DNA from 2 places in the Streptomyces sp. NPDC059452 genome. Region 1 is predicted to be linked to the other one. Evidence: riboswitches for the same ligand, from Rfam matches in the RefSeq annotation. Region 1 holds a riboswitch; the other holds the start of a gene.
The links. A riboswitch is a leader RNA that binds a small molecule or an ion and turns the genes downstream of it on or off. The one in region 1 is predicted to bind cyclic di-AMP.
Positions count from the first base shown of each region.

Region 2: it holds a riboswitch for cyclic di-AMP, as region 1 does, so the genes downstream of both, ACFW9Z_RS35035 (NlpC/P60 family protein) here and ACFW9Z_RS26375 (transglycosylase SLT domain-containing protein) in region 1, are expected to answer to the same signal.

Region 1 is NZ_JBHYVE010000022.1:58,399-63,671, forward strand. Features, by position in the region: gene ACFW9Z_RS26370 (FAD-dependent oxidoreductase) at 1-1,378, opposite strand, end outside; cyclic di-AMP (ydaO/yuaA leader) riboswitch at 1,828-2,018, shown strand; gene ACFW9Z_RS26375 (transglycosylase SLT domain-containing protein) at 2,022-2,864, shown strand; gene ACFW9Z_RS26380 (GMC oxidoreductase) at 3,022-4,665, shown strand; gene ACFW9Z_RS26385 (carboxymuconolactone decarboxylase family protein) at 4,732-5,211, opposite strand; gene ACFW9Z_RS26390 (dihydrodipicolinate reductase) at 5,208-5,273, opposite strand, start outside.
Region 2 is NZ_JBHYVE010000049.1:15,371-20,643, reverse strand. Features, by position in the region: gene ACFW9Z_RS35045 (Mu transposase C-terminal domain-containing protein) at 1-383, opposite strand, end outside; gene ACFW9Z_RS35040 (TnsA-like heteromeric transposase endonuclease subunit) at 383-1,150, opposite strand; gene ACFW9Z_RS35035 (NlpC/P60 family protein) at 1,374-2,594, opposite strand; cyclic di-AMP (ydaO/yuaA leader) riboswitch at 2,593-2,760, opposite strand; gene pcrA (DNA helicase PcrA) at 3,020-5,273, shown strand, end outside.

The DNA of each region.
Region 1 (5,273 bases):
GCCGCTCGGCCGGGACGAAGGCGTCCGACGCCTCCAGCATGCCCTCGCGCTCCACGACCTTGATCCGCTCGCGGCCCTGCGCGGCACCGAGCGCCTGCTCGTGCGCGTCCAGCTTGTGCCAGCCCTCCCAGGTGGTGTACCGGACGTTCCGGCTCTCCAGGAAGGCCTCGACGGCCTCCGGAGCGGGCGTCGCCGGCTCGGCCAGACGGCCGGCGGCGCGGTCCTCCAGGAGGCAGGCGACCGTCTCGTTGGCGTCGCCCTTGGTGTGCCCGATCAGACCGATCGGGCCGCGCTTGATCCAGCCCGTGACGTAGACCGAGGCCATGTGCTCGTCGCCCGCGATGACGCGGCCCGCCTCGTGCGGGACGGTGCCGGAGGCCACGTCGAAGGGGAGCTTGGGCAGCTCCTCCGAGTAGTAGCCGACGGCCCGGTAGACGCTCTGCATGTCCCAGTCGGTGAAGTTCCCCGTGCCCCGGACGTTGCCGGTGCCGTCGAGCTCGGTGCGCTCGGTGCGCAGCGCGACGACCTTGCCGTCCTCGCCGAGGATCTCGACCGGCGACTCGAAGAAGTGCAGGAAGAGCTTGTGCGGGCGGTCGCCGACATCGCGGATCGCCCAGTTCTCCAGGGTCTGCGCGACCATGTTGGCCTGCTTGTTCTCCCGCCGGGTGGCGATCGAGCCCTCGTCGTACTCGATGTCCTCGGGGTTGACGATGACCTCGATGTTGGGGGAGTGGTCCAGCTCCCGCAGCTCCATCGGGCTGAACTTGGCCTGCGCCGGGCCACGCCGCCCGAACACATGCACCTCCAGCGCCTTGTTGGCCTTGAGGCCCTGGTACACGTTGTCCGGGATCTCGGTGGGCAGCAGCTCGTCCGCCGTCTTGGCCAGGACCCGGGCCACGTCGAGGGCCACGTTGCCGACGCCGAGGACGGCGACCTTCTCCGCGGTGAGCGGCCAGGTGCGCGGGACCTCGGGGTGGCCGTCGTACCAGGAGACGAACTCGGCCGCGCCGTAGGAGCCGTCCAGCTCGATGCCGGGGATGTCGAGCGCCCGGTCGGCCTCCGCGCCGGTGGAGAAGATCACCGCGTCGTAGAAGGACCGCAGATCGTCCAGGTCGATGTCGTTCGGGTAGCTGACGTTGCCGAAGAGGCGGATCTGCGGCTTGTCCAGCACCTGGTGCAGTGCCTTGACGATGCCCTTGATCCGGGGGTGGTCGGGGGCCACGCCGTAACGGATCAGGCCGAAGGGCGCGGGCATGCGCTCGAAGAGGTCGATGGAGACGCCCGGGTCCTGGCAGACCTCGGATTTGAGCAGCGCGTCCGCAGCGTAGATACCGGCAGGGCCGGCTCCGACAATGGCGACGCGGACGGGGCGTGTCATGGCGTGGTGATCCTTAAGGCGGGCGAACGCGGGCAGGTTACAGCGTACGTCGGAAGTAAGGCTTGGCTTACTAGTCTCCACCCCACACGGTAAGCCCTCGCCCCGCGGGCCCGTGGACCCGGCCCGTGGGACTGTCCGATAAGTCCGTTTCTGTGGGGTGGTATGGGCGATTTTAGTCTTTTCACCCCCTATTCCATAAAAAGGCTATTGGGGCGCTTGGGATGTTTTGACCCTGCTCATTTCGGCCACCTCCGCGCGAAGTGGTGAGCGTCACTTCCGGGGGCGCGGACGTAGATGCGGAGGGTTCGGTTCCCTTCTGCGCGAAGAAAGTTGACACCGCGACGGAACGGGAGCGGCGGGGAATTCCTTTATTGGATCTTCCGGGTAAAGCTGATCAGGAATTCAGGGCTTGTTCCGCCCGGCCCTTTTCGCCTACGGTCACGACCAATCCGGATGGAACGCCGAATCCTGCCGCCGTCCGGGAATCCGAAACCCACTCACGTACGGCAGGAGCGGGGGACCCAGGTAAGCCGCCGATCCGGTATCCGGAACGGCTAGGGGTGAAGTCGCATGCCCATGCGGCCAGACATCTCCCGTCTGAACCCGACAGCTCACCTCGTAGGCGCCGGAGAGGAAATTCCCCATGCCCGCACAGGGTAAGCACCGCCGTCCCAAGTCCGTCTCGCTGAGCCGTGGCATCGCCGCTGTGACCACGGGTGGAGCCGTTCTGGCCCTCCCGGTGCTCGGCGCCACCACCGCCTCCGCCGCCCCCGCGCACGCCGTTGCCGCCGAAAAGGCGGTGGCCCCGGTCTCCGTGACCGCCCAGGCGAATTCCGTGACGAAGGCCGCACCCGCCAAGCATTCCGTGGTGGCCGGCGAAACGCTTTCCAAGATCGCCCGTGAGCATTCCGTCAGCGGCGGCTGGAAGAAGCTGTACGAAGGCAACCGGAAGGCCATCGGTGAGAACCCGAACCTCATTCACCCGGGTATCACGCTGACCATCGGCGCCAAGGCTGCCGCCCCGTCAGACGCCAAGGCCGGCAAGGCTGCCAAGGCCGCCGCCCCGTCCGTCGGCCGCGCCGCCACGGCCGAGCGTGCCGACCGCTCCGAGCGCGCCGCCGCCCCCGTCGCCAAGGCCGCCCCGGCCGCCGCCCCCACCACGTACACCAACGACCTCGATGGCTGGATCAAGGAGTCGCTGGCGGTCATGGCCAAGCACGGCATCCCCGGCACCTACGAGGGCATCCACCGCAACATCATCCGCGAGTCCTCGGGCAACCCGAACGCCATCAACAACTGGGACTCCAACGCCGCCAAGGGCATCCCCTCCAAGGGGCTGCTCCAGGTCATCGACCCGACCTTCCGGGCGTACCACGTGCCCGGCACCTCGACCAACAGCTACGACCCGGTCGCCAACATCACCGCCGCGTGCAACTACGCCGCCGACCGGTACGGCTCGATCGACAACGTCTTCGGCGCCTACTGATCCCGCCCGCACATCAGCCCGAGGGGCCCCGGACCACACGGTCCGGGGCCCCTCGGGCGTGGTGGGCGCGCCGGGAAGTTACCCCCAAGTTCCTCTTTCCTTACCACGCGATCGACAGTAGAACCTGTTGCACTCTGTCGAGAGTGAGGTATGTCACATGACCGACACTACCCTGCGGGATGACGCATCCAAGGGTGTCTCCCGTCGAAGATTCATCGCTGGAACAGGTTCTCTTCTCGGGGTCGCGGCGCTCGCCGGACCCACCGCACCCGCCTGGGCCTCGGTCCGCGCGGCAGCGGCGCCGATCGGGTCCGGTGCCCATGTGCCGGTACTGGTCGTCGGCACCGGGTACGGCGGCTCCGTGGCCGCCCTGCGGCTCGCCCAGGCCGGCACGGACGTGCACATGGTCGAGATGGGCATGGCCTGGGACACCCCCGGCGCGGACGGCAAGATCTTCGCCAACACCACCAGGCCGGACGACCGGTCCTTCTGGCTGCGCACCAGGACCAGACAGCCACTCAGCAACTTCCTCGGCTTCCCGCTGGACAGACACGTCAACCGCTACACCGGCATCCTGGACGCCGAGGAGTTCTCCGGTATCACCGTCTACCAGGGGCGCGGCGTCGGCGGCGGCTCGCTGGTCAACGGCGGCATGGCCGTCACGCCCCGGCGGGAGAACTTCGCCGCCATCCTCCCGTCGGTCAACGCCGAGGAGATGTACAGCACCTACTACCCGCGCGCCAACGCGGGCCTCGGCGTCACCACCATCGACCCCGCGTGGTTCGACACCGTCGACTGCTACCAGTACTCCCGGGTCGGCCGGAAGCACGCGCAGCGCTCCGGCTTCCCGTTCCTCTTCGTACCCGCCGTGTACGACTGGGACTACATGAAGCAGGAGGCCGCCGGAACGGTCCCCAGGTCCGCGCTGGACGCGGAGATCCTCTACGGCAACAACTACGGCAAGAAGTCACTCCAGAAGACCTACATCGACCGGATCAGGGCCACCGGCCGGGTGACCATCACCCCGCTCCACCAGGTCACCTCGGTCTCCCCGGCCTCCGGCGGCGGCTACACGGTCCTCATCGACCAGCTGGACACCACCGGCCGGACCACCCTCACCAAGACCGTCACGGCGGACAAGGTCTTCTTCGCCGCGGGCAGCGTCGGCACCAGCAAGCTGCTCGTCGGACTGAAGGCCACCGGAGCCCTGCCCCTCCTCAACGACGAGGTCGGCAAGGGCTGGGGCGACAACGGCAACGTCATGTGCGGCCGGGCCAACCACCTCTGGGACCCGACCGGGAAGGTGCAGTCCTCCATCCCCACCGGGGGCATCGACAACTGGGACGCCGGAGGCGCGTTCGCCGAAGTCGCCCCGCTGCCCACCGGGATCGAGACCTGGGCCTCGTTCTACCTCTCGATCACCAAGAACCCGCACCGCGCCCGGTTCACCTGGAACGCGGCGGCGGGCCGGGCCGAGCTGAACTGGCAGACGGCGTGGAAGCAGCCGTCCATCGACGCCGCCAGGACCATCTTCGACAAGATCAACAAGAAGGAGGGGACGATCTACCGCACGGACCTCTTCGGCGTCCACAAGATCTGGGGCGACCATCTGACCTACCACCCCCTGGGCGGCGCGGTCCTGGACAAGGCCACCGACAACTACGGGCGGCTGCACGGCTATCCGGGCCTGTACGTCATCGACGGCGCACTGATCCCCGGCAACACCAGCGTCAACCCGTTCGTGACGATCACCGCGCTCGCCGAACGCAACATCGAACGGATCATCGCCACCGATCTGTAGGGCGTATCCGCAGGGCGTACGGAGAGCCCGGGGCCGGGAGTGCCAACCCGGCGGCCCCGGACTCCGTCAGTGACCCGGCAGCACGCACACCGCGTCGATCCCCAGCACATGGTTGAGCCGCCCGAACGCCAGCCAGGAGCCGATGCTCATGGACAGCTCCACGATCTCCACCTGGCTGTAGTGCGCGGTCATCCGCTTCCAGAAGGCGTCGTCGAGCCCGTGATGGTCCAGCGCGTACCGCTCCGCGTACTCCGCCGCCAGCCGCGTCCGCTCGTCGAAGGCGTCCGTCGTACGCCACTGGGTCACCGCCCCGGCGAACTCCTCCTCGACCTTCGCCCCGTCCCGCTCGGTCCGCCAGTCCAGACAGAACAGGCACCCGTTGATCTGCGCGATCCGCAGCCGGGCCGCCTCGAACTCCCGCAGGCCCAGCGTCGTGTGCTCGTACACGGACATCGAGAACGTGGCGGCGGCCATGCCGATGCCGGGGACCATCTCCCCCCACACGTAACCGATGGGCTCCTGGCCCTCCGGAATGTCGATGATCATGCCGTTCTCCTTCCCAGCCTGCCGACGGCGGGCCGCAGCGGGACATCGAGTGCGTCGTACAG
Region 2 (5,273 bases), on a different contig from region 1:
GTCGCCTTGGACGCGACCCTCTGCGGCAACGACCTGTCGCCCGTGAACTCCTCCCGGGGCTCACCCGGCAGAGCACCTTCCGCGAAACCCGCCCGGTAGCCGGTCAAAACCTCACGAATGTGCCCGGCCCGCTCACTGAGCGCGTCTCGCTGCTGCCGGGACAACGAAGCCAGCAGCAGGCCGGCGCTGTCGCCCGGTCCGGGCAGACCCTCGTTCCGCATCTGGGCATCCGCAGCCAGGCGGCCCACCGAAACCGTGGAGAATTCGCCGGTTCGCACGTTGCGGATGGTCACGCCCCGATGGCTGAACTCCACGACCTCGACAACCTCGCCGCAGAATGCCAGCTGCGAGCCGGGAAATACGGTGACCGCGTGTCCACCCATCAGCCGTTGCCTCCCTCACCAGCGAGGCGAACCGAAGTCTGCGAACTCAGGGGATCCGAAAGGTCAGCTGACAGAGCACCCGTCCACACCAGATGAAGCAGAGCCGGGCGGACCGCATCCGCGAGGTGCCGACGGGACAGAGCCTTCTCGATGCCGCCGATGGTGCCCTGCACCCGTGCGGCCTCCAGCACTTCGGGGAACAGCCGCGACTCGACGACCTGCCGCCGCCGATAGCCGGCCAGGAACCGGACGTTCTCCATGACGACCGGCTTGGTGCCCGTCCAGGCCTCGAAAACCCAGCCTCGCAACGAACAGAGCCCTTTCATCCACGCGAACTGGGTGACGACATCCGGGTCCTTGATGCGCTGCGGAGCCTTGACATCCACCACGGTCACCAGCCCATCGGCGTGTACCAGGAGAAGATCAGGGACATGGCGGCGTCGGCGGACGCCGTCATCCCCGGTCACCAGGAAGGGCTGAGCAGCAATCCCCACCACGTCTCGGGCGAAGTCCGCCAGCAAGATCCTCGCGAGCTCCAGGCGGCTCTCATAGGCCACCAGCCGATCGCCCGTCACTGAGTGATACCAGCCGGAGTAGTGCCGACGCCCCTTGTACCAGCGGAAATCTCGCACTGGCAGTCCGGCTACTACCTCCGTGGCCATGAGCCGGTCCAACGTCGTCTCCGTGAACTCTCCGTCCGCCTGCCGGTACCGCACCTGGACCACGTCGGCACCCGGAATCACCGCACGAGACAAATGATCTGCCACCGCCACCCCCGCTGTACGCAATCAAGTGACCACTGATCGTGATCTCGGGCGAGGATGCCCAACGGCTGCGGCGTACCATGCGTGAACGGGCCCTGGAGATGCTCCAGGGCCCTACAATCACTCGGCAGAGCAATTCTCAACAGCGTGTCGGAAACGACAAGTTGACGACAGAACGTTGAGAATCCGACAGATCTATTGAGTCCCTACACCACCCCGCACTGCCCTACGCCGGGCGCACGCTCCCGTAGATCGGCATGGAGTAGATCGACTCCTCGCGCACGTTCGTCCCCGGCTTCGGGGCGTGGATCATCATCCCGTCGCCCTTGTAGATGCCGACGTGGCTGATGTCGTCGTAGAAGAAGACCAGGTCCCCGGGCTGAAGGTCCGAGGTCGCGACCCGGGTGCCCACCTTCACCTGGTCCCAGGTGGTCCGGGGCAGTGTCACCCCCGCCTCCCGCCACGCCGCCTGGGTCAGCCCCGAGCAGTCGTACGAGGACGGGCCCGAGGCCCCCCACACGTACGGCTTGCCGATCTGGGCGCGGGCGAAGGCCAGCACCTGCTCGGCCTTGGCCGCGTAGCCGCTGCCCGCCCCGGCACCCGTACCCGTTCCCGTACCGGCACCCGGGCTCGTCCCCGTACCGCTGCCGGAACCGGAACCGGAGTCGTTGTCCCCGCCGGACTCCTTCGCGGCCTCCTCGCGGGCCTTCTTCTCCGCCTCCTCGCGCTCCTTCTTCTCGGCTGCCTGCCGGAGGGCCAGCTTCTCCGCCTTCTTCCTGGCCTCGGCCTCCTTCTTGCGCTCCAGCTCCGCCAGCCGCGCCTTCTCCTCGGCGGTCAGCTTCGAGAGCAGGGTCCGGGCCTCGGTGAGCTTGGTCTGCACGCTCCGCTTGCTGGAGCGGAGCGTGGCCTGCGTCTCGGTGAGCGCCTCCAGGCTCCGCACGGCCTCCGCACGCTTCTTCGACGCCGCCGCCTGCTGCGTACGGAAGTCGTCGACCGCCTTCTGCTGCCGTTCCGTCGCCCGGCTCATCACCTGGTTCTGGTCGAAGTACGACTGGGGGTCGTCCGCCAGGAAGAAGGTCGCGGTGGGCGCGATGCCGCCGGTGCGGTACTGCGCGGCCGCGTAGGACCCCAGCGCCCGGCGCGCCTCGTTGATCTTCTCGGTCCGCTTCGCCACGTCGGAGAGCAGCGTGTCGACCTTGGTGCGCTGGGCCGTGGAGGCGGCCTTCGCCCGGTTGTACCGCTGGGTGGCGCTGCCCGCCTGCCGGTAGAGCTCGTCGACCTTCTTCTGTACGTCCTCCACGGCGGGCTTCGGCTCCGCGGGGGCGGCGGTCGCGCTCTGCGTGGAGAGCAGCGTCACCGAGGCCAGCGCGGCCGTCGTGAACCCGACGGCGGGGGTGGTGGTGCGCACCTTCGTGCGTGGCTTGCGATGCGATGCCAAGACCGGCATCTCCTTCCGTGGACCGCCTACCGGGTTAGCTGTCGGGTTCGGACGGAACGGAAGGCTGTCCTACGGTCCGGATGGGAGGGTACGGACCGATTCACCCCGGTTTACGCGTGTGGGTCCCCGGTTCCGAACTGCCGGGAGGGCAGCGCGGATTCGGCAGAGGTGACCGTGAGGCGCGGTTCGCCCCAGGGAGCTACGGATCACCTGATCGAGCACGCTAGCCAACCGGCCCCGCCGCTGGGAAGGAGGATGAGCGATATGCCCGATACATTTTCGTGACCTTTTCGGATCGGGCCCCCCGGCACCCCCTCCGACCGGGCCCTTCTTCACGGAACGTGGACGTCCGCTCTCCGTGCGTACGGGTGTGGACATCGCCTTCCGGACTTCGGCCGAACGTTGTCAGTCCCGCCCCCTAGACTCGGATGGCGATGAGCAGCCTCTTTGACGACAGTTTCCTGACCGGCCTCCAGTCCGCGGAGGACGGCCCGCCGCCGCCCCCCGAGGACCACGCACCCGAAGCGGTGCCGGAGGGTCTCTTCGAGGGCGTCTTCGACGCGCCCCCGCCGCCCCGGGACGGGTATTACCGGGACGGCCACCCGCGCCCGGTCATCGACTCCGCCGCGCTGCTCGACGGGCTGAACACCGAGCAGCGCGCCGCCGTCGTGCACGCCGGGTCCCCGCTGCTCATCGTCGCCGGGGCAGGCTCCGGCAAGACCCGGGTGCTGACCCACCGCATCGCCCACCTGCTGGCCGAGCGCGGGGTGCACCCGGGGCAGATCCTCGCGATCACCTTCACCAACAAGGCCGCGGGCGAGATGAAGGAGCGCGTGGAGCAGCTGGTGGGCCCGCGCGCCAACGCCATGTGGGTCATGACCTTCCACAGCGCGTGCGTCCGCATCCTGCGCCGCGAGTCGAAGAAGCTCGGCTTCACCTCGTCGTTCTCGATCTACGACGCCGCCGACTCCAAGCGCCTGATGGCCCTGGTCTGCCGCGATCTCGACCTGGACCCCAAGCGCTATCCGCCGAAGTCCTTCACCGCCAAGGTCTCCAACCTCAAGAACGAGCTCATCGACGAGGAGACCTTCGCCGGACAGGCGGCCGACGGCTTCGAGAAGACCCTGGCCCAGGCGTACGCGCTCTACCAGGCCCGTCTGCGCGAGGCCAACGCGCTGGACTTCGACGACATCATCATGACGACGGTCCACCTCCTCCAGGCCTTCCCGGATGTCGCCGAGCACTACCGCCGCCGCTTCCGCCATGTCCTGGTCGACGAGTACCAGGACACCAACCACGCCCAGTACACGCTGGTACGGGAGCTGGTCGGTCCCTCCGGAGAGGCCGCCGACGCCCCCGCCGAGCTGTGTGTCGTCGGTGACGCGGACCAGTCCATCTACGCCTTCCGGGGCGCGACCATCCGCAACATCCTCCAGTTCGAGGAGGACTACCCGGACGCGAAGACGATCCTCCTGGAGCAGAACTACCGCTCCACGCAGACGATCCTCTCCGCCGCCAACGCGGTCATCGAGCGCAACGAGAGCCGCCGCCCCAAGAACCTGTGGACCAACGCCGGCAGCGGCGCCCGCATCACCGGCTATGTGGCCGACACCGAGCACGACGAGGCCCAGTTCGTCGCCGACGAGATCGACCGGCTCACCGACAAGGGCGACGCCAAGGCGGGCGATGTCGCCGTCTTCTACCGGACCAACGCCCAGTCCCGCGTCTTCGAAGAGATCTTCATCCGCGTCGGCCTGCCCTACAAGGTCGTCGGCGGTGTGCGCTTCTACGAGCGCAAGGAGGTCCGGGACGTCCTGGCCTACCTCCGGGTCCTCGCCAACCCCGAGGACACCGTCCCGCTGCGCCGCATCCTCAATGTGCCCAAGCGCGGTATCGGCGACCGGGCCGAGGCCATGATCGACGCCCTGTCGATGCGCGAGAAGATCTCCTTCCCGCAGGCGCTGCGCCGCGTCGACGAGGCGTACGGCATGGCGGCCCGCTCCTCCAACGCCGTCAAGCGCTTCAACACGCTGATGGAGGAGCTCCGCACGATCGTCGAGTCCGGTGCAGGCCCCGCCGTCGTGCTGGAAGCGGTGCTGGAGCGTACGGGCTATCTCGCCGAGCTCCAGGCGTCCACGGACCCGCAGGACGAGACCCGTATCGAGAACCTTCAGGAGCTCGCCGCCGTCGCCCTCGAATTCGAGCAGGAGCGCGGCGAGGAGGAGGGCGCGGGCACGCTCGCGGAGTTCCTGGAGAAGGTCGCGCTGGTCGCCGACTCGGACCAGATCCCCGACGAGGACGAGGACGGCTCCGGCGTCATCACGCTGATGACCCTGCACACGGCGAAGGGGCTGGAGTTCCCGGTCGTCTTCCTCACCGGTCTGGAGGACGGCGTCTTCCCGCACATGCGGGCCCTCGGCCAGACCAAGGAGCTGGAGGAGGAGCGGCGCCTCGCGTACGTCGGCATCACCCGCGCCCGTGAACGCCTCTATCTGACCCGGGCCGCCATGCGCAGCGCCTGGGGCCAGCCCTCGTACAACCCGCCCTCGCGGTTCCTGGAGGAGATCCCGGAGGCGCACCTGGAGTGGAAGCGCAAGGGCCCGATGGCCGCCCCGGCCGGACCCACCTCGGGCATCACGTCCTCGCTCTCCTCCTCGCGCGCCCGCTCCGGCCCCTCCGGCTTCGCGA